Regions from separate parts of the Paenibacillus sp. FSL E2-8871 genome, predicted to be linked through region 2. Evidence: predicted binding sites of a transcription regulator. Region 2 holds the regulator's gene; each other region holds the start of a gene.
What was found. Region 2 encodes Rex, which represses fermentation and respiration genes when NADH is low (regulators of the CRP and FNR family bind a similar motif). Its sites were predicted from a motif close to TTGTGAAATATTTCACAA; they were not measured.
Positions count from the first base shown of each region.

Region 1: a site for Rex is predicted at 1,867-1,884, ahead of scfA (six-cysteine ranthipeptide SCIFF). Genes of this name have one in related genera too.
Region 3: a site for Rex is predicted at 1,299-1,316, ahead of NYE25_RS24445 (flavocytochrome c). Genes of this name have one in related genera too.

Region 1 covers NZ_JBBOBV010000001.1:5,416,119-5,419,337, reverse strand. Annotated here, with positions in the region: gene scfB (thioether cross-link-forming SCIFF peptide maturase) at 175-1,569, opposite strand; gene scfA (six-cysteine ranthipeptide SCIFF) at 1,692-1,841, opposite strand; gene NYE25_RS24465 (SF0329 family protein) at 2,323-2,892, opposite strand; gene NYE25_RS24460 (DUF4855 domain-containing protein) at 3,168-3,219, opposite strand, start outside.
Region 2 covers NZ_JBBOBV010000001.1:2,439,156-2,442,374, reverse strand. Annotated here, with positions in the region: gene dinG (ATP-dependent DNA helicase DinG) at 1-1,406, shown strand, start outside; gene NYE25_RS11215 (redox-sensing transcriptional repressor Rex) at 1,538-2,191, shown strand; gene NYE25_RS11210 (amidohydrolase) at 2,178-3,219, shown strand, end outside.
Region 3 covers NZ_JBBOBV010000001.1:5,408,327-5,411,545, reverse strand. Annotated here, with positions in the region: gene NYE25_RS24450 (sensor histidine kinase) at 1-1,193, opposite strand, end outside; gene NYE25_RS24445 (flavocytochrome c) at 1,418-3,208, shown strand.

The sequences.
Region 1 (3,219 bases), 3.0 Mb from region 2:
CCTCTCTGTCTATTAAACAGATTAGGCCGTCATGTTTTGAATTCCTCATCCTGATTGCCGATGGAGAAGACGATCTATGATCATAGTTCTAGTTAATACAAAAAAAACCGAGAAAGGGCACTTTATTTAAAAGTGTCTATTTCTCGGTTATAGTTTATTCGTCCGTTACGTTAACTAGCTAGATTGCCCTTCCATCGCTCTAATAGATTCATCAACCTTCACCATCATGGAACATTCGACTCTTTTGCGGAAGACGTCACAGCTGAAGTCATAGGTTCCGACCAGAGAACCCGTCGCGTGCAGCGCATTGGCAGGACAACCGCCGCTGCAGTAGAGTTTCGCCCAGCAGTCCTTGCATTCCGGCTTCGAGTAGCAGTTGCTCTCTTTAAATTGACATTGCAGCTCAGGTTGTGTGATCCCATCCCAGAGGTTTCCCATGCTATATTCTTCATCCCCGACGAACTGGTGGCAAGGAAAAAGCTCTCCCCAAGGGGTGACGGCAAGATATTCGGTTCCTGACCCACAGCCAGTGATTCTCTTCTGGATGCAAGGCCCTTCTGAGAGGTCAAGCATGTAGTGATAAAAGGTAAACCCCTTGCCTTGTTCACCGCGACCGATCATTTCCTTGGCGAGAATTTCGTACTGGTTATATATCTCCGGCAGGTCCTCCTCGGTAAGTGCATAGGGTTCCTTTGGATCACAGATGACCGGTTCCATAGAGATTTTGTCAAAACCAAGGTCTGCGATATGAAATATATCGTTGGTGAAATCGACATTGTTACGAGTGTAAGTTCCTCGAACATAGTACTCTTGGTCCCCGCGCTTACGAACGAATTCCTTGAACTTCGGAACAATAAGATCGTAGCTGCCTTTTCCGTTAACCGTTTGGCGAAGCCGGTCATGAACCTCTTTTCTTCCATCCAGGCTTAATACGACATTGTACATTTCCTGATTTAAAAACTCGGTGACCTCATCGTTCAGCAGCATTCCGTTCGTCGTGAAGGTGAAGCGGAACTTCTTTTTGTATTCTTGTTCTTTGCTTCTTGCATAAGCTACGATCTGTTTAACCACTTTCCAGGCCAAAAGCGGTTCCCCGCCGAAAAAGTCGATGTCCAGGTTTCGATGATGACCCGAATTTTCAAGCAGGTAATCGATAGCTTTTTGTCCAACCTCATAGCTCATGATTGCCCTATCTCCGTTGTATTTCCCTTGGCTAGCGAAGCAATAATCGCATGACAAATTACAGGTATGCGCAACATTGAGGCAGAGTGCCTTAACATAAGTTTTCCGTTTTTTTAAATCGAGCGAGAGGTTCTCATACTCATCTTTCGTAAAAAGCTGACCATCATTTATAAGCGCCTCGATATCCACGATGGTTTCTCGAATGTCGCTCTCAGAAATACTTGAATCATGCTTATATTTATCCAACATCAATGTCACGATTTGTTCGACAGAAGTTTCCTCATAAAGCGCTATAATTTCATATGCCAGGTCATCAACAACATGTACCGAACCACTGTAAGTGTCGAGCACGATGTTATATCCGTTTAGTTTATATTGATGAATCATACTTGCTAATCAAGCTCCTTTTACACACAAGTAGAAACGGCTTCGCCATCCTTTAGGGATAGTATCCATTTCTTAAAAATAGCCGCCCATCAGCAGAGCAATGGGCGGTAAAATTCCGAATCCTATCTGTTCATTGCATTTTCACACTTCTGGTTTGCAACGCCGCAGGAAGTTTTACAAGCGGATTGGCAAGATGTCTGGCATGCGCCACATCCGCCATGTTTTGCGGTATCCATCAGTTTGCGTGTGCTCAGTGTTACGATTCTTTTCACGATAAATAACTCCTTTTGTAATTTCTTGTGATCACTTTCACTTAATTTCCATGAAACATCGTAGCAACATCACACAAGTACGTCTATGATTCCCGTCACCTAGCTGAGCAGAGCAGAGAGAGCTCGAACATAAGCATCAACGCTAATTTTGCTGCAGTCTTCATACTTGTGATCGTAAGATGCGGTAGCGGGAACCAGAGTCAGCGCAATACTAAAAAAGTGAAACAAAAAAGAGACGGCAATGATGTCATCTCTTTAACAACGATTTTTCCTCATACTTGTCCGCAAAGTCCAATAAATATAAGGATCTCATAACACTGTATCCTTCCTTACCAGTAGAGCGACACTCTCCGATTCCATATGCACCATATGCGAACATCCCTCTCATTATCATGGCTATTGTTATGGTGGGAAGAAGTCACGTAGAATTAGGGATTTTTGTAGAGAGTGTTTCTTGAATATTCAATGAAGTTATTTATTGTTATAATATACTACGCCTTAGTTCATAAAAATATTGCACACTTGGATGCTTTAACTTCATCTTCTCGCTCATGTTTAAAATTCGCTTTTTTCCAACTCGTCTGTCCACTAAGGCTAGAATATTCAATAAGATATCGTCACTTTCTAAGCTCTCCTCTATGGAAATAGATAAATACTTAGTTGCTATAACAATAAAATTCGATTTACTTAATGACGTCTGTGCTGACAAAAGCTCCTTTGCAACTTCTGATATTTTTCTGCTTCTTGCAATGACTATTAAACGATCCTCCGGGATGATCCCCTTACTATCTTTTCTAACCGCTTCAATGTCTTCATGGTTGATAGGAATTTGGAGATCTGAATCATTCTTAATCTCCTGCTCCGTCTGATACCATCTAATTGAGCTAGTTCTATCATTCATATTAAGTACGTTCTTTTTATCTACCGAAATATAACAATTCCCTGATTTATCAGGTAAATAACGGTAACTGCTTGCGCGATATTCAACCCTGCCGTATAACGCAGGACAGAGAAAACTCTCCAGTTGTTGCTTCAATTTGCTCCAGGACATGTATCCTCCTATGTTTTATGTTATAAATACCTGTTGAGGCAGTCGTTCTATTATACAATACATAATACAATCCCACTAAAACCTGAATAATATCTTGATACTGTACATAGAAACAAGCCGATTAGGTATAGACCCCGTGGTCTGGTACCTAATCGGCTTGTTATGTTACGCCTCAAACGTTTTTACTTCGGTTATAAGTCTTCCTCGGACAGATAATTCGATAACCGGTACAGGAAGTTTCAGCGCGGGTCGTGCTTGGATGGATTATTTCTCCATTACTTATCGTGACCTTTACCCGGGTTTTCTTTTGAGTATTCAAAGATCACT
Region 2 (3,219 bases):
TGAAGCATTTCACGGTGGCACATACATTATCGCGTCTTTATAAGGATAGTCGAAATGGCCAACTTCCTACACTTCGCCAAATGCTTCAGTCATCAGGCAGTGAGGAAGCTTCTGAATGGAGCGGAGTGATCGATAGAATCTATCCGGACCTGCTTACCGTAAAAGAAACCTGGGATCTGCTTAGTGATAAACTATTCAGCCTCTTGCCGGAACGTAGCGATGCAGCGGCGGGAGAAGCCGGCCAGTTAGTCATGCGGCTACTTCCTACCCGTAAACCGAAAGATTGGGATGAATTGGTTGCTTTAGAGAATACTATGAATCTGACATTAAGCGAAATTATCCGTAAAGGTGATAAAATGCTTAATGAGATGCGAGATCAAGAAGGTCAATCTTCCTCAGATAGTCTAGTTACCGATATTAGCGGCTTATTTAAGGATTTAGCTTCTATACGTGAGCAAGTACGGTTTTTTATGGGATTAAATGATGAGAATGTAGTATATTGGCTGGAGGCGAATGGAAATTATCGCAGTAAATCGCTACAGCTGTATGCCGTTCCTGTTGATGTTAGTACTCAGCTTAAGGAGCTGTTTTTCGACAAGAAGAAAAGTATCGTGCTAACTTCGGCGACACTCTCTGTCGATAAATCTTTCCAGTTTATGATTGATAATCTCGGACTTAATGAAGCTGCGGAAGAGGGGCGTCTGATGACATCACTCCTGCCTTCTCCCTTTAAGTATCGGGAGCAGGCGCTGTTAGTTATTCCGCGGGATTTCCCTAGTGTGAAGGGGAGTGTAGGCGATGCCCGATTTGTCGATACACTCGTACAGTCACTAGCAGAAGCAGCTATTACAACACGTGGGCGGATGCTTGTCCTGTTTACTTCTTACAAGATGCTACGCCAGGTTTACGATCCTCTGAAAGAGGCTCTAGCCTCACAAGAGATCACGGTGCTAGGTCAAGGCGTGGAGGGGGGCAGCCGTAGCAAGCTGATCCGCCGTTTTCAGGACAGTGCAGCTTCTGTACTATTAGGAACAAGCAGCTTTTGGGAGGGTGTAGATATTCCAGGTGAAGCATTAACATGCTTGGCCATCGTGAGGCTCCCATTTCAACCGCCAAACCACCCTCTAGCGGAAGCGAAGTCTGAGTTATTACAAGCCCAGAAAAAGAATCCGTTCATGAAGTTGTCTGTTCCTCAGGCGGTTATTCGCTTCAAGCAAGGATTTGGGAGGCTGGTACGGACAGCGCAAGATCGGGGTATTGTTATTGTGTATGACACAAGGGTGATAGAATCTCACTATGGGAAGTATTTCCTCTATTCGTTGCCTGGCCCGAAAATGGAGCATATGCTTACGGATCAAATGGTTCCTCGTATAGCGGAGTGGTTGGAAGACGGAGGCGTTTCTTGAAAAGAACGTCATCGATCTTATTAATCACTCTACAAGGAAGGGCGGTATAAGAATACCGCTCTTCCTTGAGACGAGGTGCAGATATTTCGATAGGATTTGAACAGAATATCACTTAAATTAGGAGGTAAATTATGAAATCGGATAAAATATCAGAAGCCGTTGTTCGCAGACTTCCTGTGTACTTGCGTTTCTTGAATGATCTCCAGAAACGTGAAATATTAACCGTTTCCTCACAAGAACTAGGACAAAAACTTGATTTAAATCCTGCTCAAATTCGTAAAGATTTAGCTTATTTTGGAGACTTTGGTAGAAAAGGTATCGGGTATGACGTAACTTATCTTATTGAAAAAATCCGTCATATTCTGAAGCTGGATCAACAATTGAATGTGGCTTTAGTAGGTGCTGGTAACCTTGGACATGCATTATCTAATTACAATGCTTATCTGAAAGATACTATGAAGATTACCGCTATATTTGACTCCTATGCACCTAAGGTAGGGCGGAAAATCAACTCTCTTACCGTTCAACCGATGGAGGAGCTTGGTCAGACGGTTCGTGAGCAAGGTATTCGAATTGGGATAATTACTGTGCCTGATTCAGAAGCGCAGAATGTAGCAGATATTCTCATTGAGTCTGGCATTGAGGCGATTTTGAATTTTGCACCAGTGATTCTAAAAACACCATCGAATATCCGTGTTCATGCTGCCGATTTTACAACGGATTTGCAAAGCCTTGCTTATTATTTGAAAGACGGAAAGGAAGAAAGCGGAAATGAAGAGCAGTAAAACGATTATTAAGGGCGGGCGTTTTCTTATTCCGGGAACGGATGAGCCGGTTCTGAGCGGATACATGACTATTGAAGATGATTTGATCACTTACATAGGAAAAGAAGAGCCTTTAATGGAAGATGATGTGCAAGTTGTTGATGGCAGTCGTCTGCTGTTTATGCCAGGTCTGGTAAACACACATGGCCATGCCGCAATGTCATTGCTTCGTGGTTATGGAGATGATTTAGCACTTCAGGTGTGGCTTCAAGAGAAGATGTGGCCAATGGAAGCGAAATTCACTGGAGAAGATGTATACTGGGGAACCTCCTTGTCGGTACTGGAAATGCTAAAAGGTGGTACTACAACCTTCTTGGATATGTATGATCATATGGACCGAGTAGCAGAGGTGGTCGAATTATCAGGCATCCGTTCCGTACTGATGAGAGGCGTAATCGGATTATGCCCAGAGGAAGTACAAAATCACAAGCTTGCGGAAGCGATTTCTTTTGCACGAAATTGGCATGGTAAGGCTGGCGGCAGAATTACGACGATGATCTCGCCACACGCCCCATATACTTGCCCACCGGACTTCTTTGTTAAGTTTGTACAAGCGGCACATGATTTGGATTTACCGATGCATACCCATATGTCCGAGACCAAACGCGAAGTGGAGCAGAATGTGGTGGATTACGGACTTCGGCCTGTAGCGCATTTAGAGAAGCTTGGAATGTTCACTCGTCCGTCTATTGTTGCTCATGGCGTTCATTTGAATGATGAAGAGATCGAGATACTGGCTCGTCATGATGTAGGCGTGTCTCATAACCCAGGAAGTAATCTGAAACTGGCTAGTGGAGTGGCTCGGGTTACGGATCTTCTAAAGGCTGGTGTGAAGGTGTCACTGGGTACAGATGGTGCGGCAAGCAATAATAACCTGGATATGTTTGAAGAGATGCGTCTTGCAGCCCTCATCCATAAAGGTGTAAGTGGTGATCCGACGGCTGTTCCAGCTCCGGAAGCGCTGCGTATAGCTACAGAGTATGGCGCAA
Region 3 (3,219 bases), 3.0 Mb from region 2:
ATATGAAGATAACTCTCGACATGGTACAACTCCTGATCAAGCAGAATGTAGGGACTGCCTGTGCCAAGCCCTACTCGGAAATACGCGCTAAGCGCTTCCACCATCTCCACCACATTATCTGCTCCATGTTCCGTTGCCATCCACTGGATCGTATCCAATGTGTTGTATAAAAAGTGCGGCTTGATCTGCTCATGAATCAGTCTGAGTTCCATCTCCTTTCTGTCCTGCTCCACAGCGTATAATTGAACAAGCATGTCATTGAAGCTTCGCCCAAGATCGCCGATCTCATCCGAGCGCGTAACATCTGCTCGTATGGTTTGGTTGCCGTTCTGCACATTTTCCATTACCTGGCGAAGCGACTGAATTGGACGAATAATGGAAGAAGCAAGCAGCATCAGAAAGACGATAAACGCACTACCGATAAGAACGCCTACCAGCAATGCAGTCCGCTGGGTTTTGATCACCGCTAGCGATAGACTTGAATTCGGTACTTCGAGTACTAGCTTCCAGCCTTCCACATTTTGAATTGGAGCCTCAAATACACTCATGTTCTTCTTATCTGCTGCATCCTCCGCTCCATCTCCTTCACCCAGCTCTCTGCAATCGATGATAAGCTGGCCTGACTGGTCATATAGCATTACATCTTGAGCAATCTCCTTCATCTTCTTGACGGAGACGGCTGCGGCAATATAAGCTACCTCATCATTCACCGATGGATTCACGCGGTAGAGAATGACGACGATTTCAACTGCATTCGCTTTGGATACGATCGGATTACTCACCACATAATTGGAATCTGAATTTAGCAGTTGTTTTCGATAGTAGGGTCGGTTTAGTATCGAAAAAGGCTTGTCCTTTGCTGACCAGGAATTTCCGTGAATATCCACCACTCGTATGGATTCGTACTCTACTTGCTTCTTCGCCTCGAACTTATCGATCTCTTGCAGCAATTCATCTCGTGTCCAATGATGGTCCGAAGCTAGAGAAGCAAGCATGTCTATCTCACCGATGCGCTGATTAAACCAATAATCGATCTGGTCGCTGCGTGCATTAACCACTTGCTGCGTTAAGTTCTTATTCAAAGGGACAACCGTATGGTTCATCTCCAAATATATTGTTACAAGCAATGCAATGAACAGCAGCAAGAAGCAGCTTCCTGCGATTAACGTAATTTTTAAGTGAATTGATCTCATTGTAATCATAGCCCTTCACAATATCCGTTTCTTACATGCCCGAAAAAGACAAAAAAACGCTAATCTGTGCAAATACATAATGCAGTACTAACTCTATAATAGGTCTTGTGCATATTTTCACATGAAACACCATTCATGTCTAGGCTAGAGATAAGGGATTTGCCTAGCAAATCTGCCTCTCCCTAGTGTATGTAACCAATTCACAACAGAATGAAGGAGATATTATGCGAACTCACACGAAAAAGCTGTTATCTATTCTACTAGTCCTCAGTCTTATGTTCACGCTTGCTGCCTGCGGCGGTAAAGATGCAGCACCCGCTGCAGATGCAAACGGAGTTCAAGTCTTTGAAGGGGTTGGGCAAGGTAAACATGGTGATATTAAAGTACAAGTTTCCTTATTAGATAACAAGATCACTGACATTAAAGTAACAGAGCATAAGGAAAATGAAGTACTTGCAGAACCTGTTTATACGCAGCTCAAGCAAGATGTCATGGCAACTAACAGCGCAAAAGTTGATGCCGTTAGCGGATCTACGGTTACAAGCAAAGGATATCTCGAAGCCATTCAAGATGCAATTACGAAATCTGGACTTACCCTTGTCGCTGGCGCTGCAGTCAGTAAAAGCAAAGACAAAGAAGAAGTCGAGCAAACCTATGATGTTGTCGTCATCGGTGCCGGGGGTGCTGGCTTTAGTGCGGCTATCGAAGCGAAGAGCGCTGGAGCAAATGTAGTTCTGCTCGAGAAAATGCCAGCTGTTGGCGGCAACACATTGATCTCCGGTGGTGAGATGAATGCTCCTGACAACTGGGTTGAACGTGCTCTAGGCATCACAGATGACACGACTGAATTGTTCTATAATGATACGATGAAAGGCGGAGACAACCTCGGGGATCCAAAGATGGTTCGTATTCTTGCCGACAATGCTCTATCATCTGCCGAATGGCTGCGCGATGAGATCAAGGTAGAGTTCTTACCTGATCATCTGTTCCAATTTGGAGGCCATTCCAGAAAACGTGCGTTGATTCCTGTAGGTCATACAGGTGTTGAATTGATTACTAAGTTAAAAGCCAAAACAGACGCTGATCAAATCACGATCAAAACGAATATGAAAGCCGAAACCTTGCTGAAGGACGAAAGCGGCAAAGTAACCGGTGTAACTGCGACTTCGGGTACTGGCGACAAGATCACATTCCATGCGAACAAAGGCGTCATCATCGCTACCGGTGGTTTTGGATCCAATGTAGAGATGCGTAAAAAGTATAACCCTAAAATGGATGAAAAATATATGTCTACCGATACACCAGGATCTACAGGTGACGGTATCGTTATGGCAGAAACGATTGGCGCCAAACTGACAAATATGGAGAGTATTCAAACGTATCCAATCTGTAATCCTGAGACAGGTGTTATTTCCCTGGTTGCAGACTCCCGCTTCGATGGTGCGATCCTGATTAACCAAGAAGGCAAGCGCTTCGTTGAGGAATTAGAACGTCGTGACGTTATTTCTAAAGCAATTCTTGCCCAAACGGGTGGATATACGTATCAATTATGGAATCAAGGCATTGAGGATATTGGTAAAACGATCGAAGTTCATCAAGACGAATACGATCAGCTCGTTAAACAAGGCTTGCTCTTTAAAGCCGATACGATTGAAGAGGCGGCTGATTTCTTCAAAATTGACGTGAACACTTTGAAAGAAACGATTAATAAAGTAAATGATTATGCGAAAACAGGTAAAGACCTTGATTTCAAACATCGCGGTGGATTGAAATCTCTTGAAAAAGGCCCTTACTACATCGAAAAAGCTGTACCATCCGTTCACCATACAATGGGCGGCTTGGTGATCGACGAGAAGACTCGCGTATTGAATGAAAAAGGCGAAGTCATCCCTGGGCTGTTCGCTGCAGGTGAAGTAACAGGGGTCATTCATGGTGCAAACCGTCTTGGCGGTAATGCTATCGCTGATATCTTCACCTTCGGCCGGATTGCAGGTAAGCAAGTTGTAGCAGAGTAATCTTATGTTTG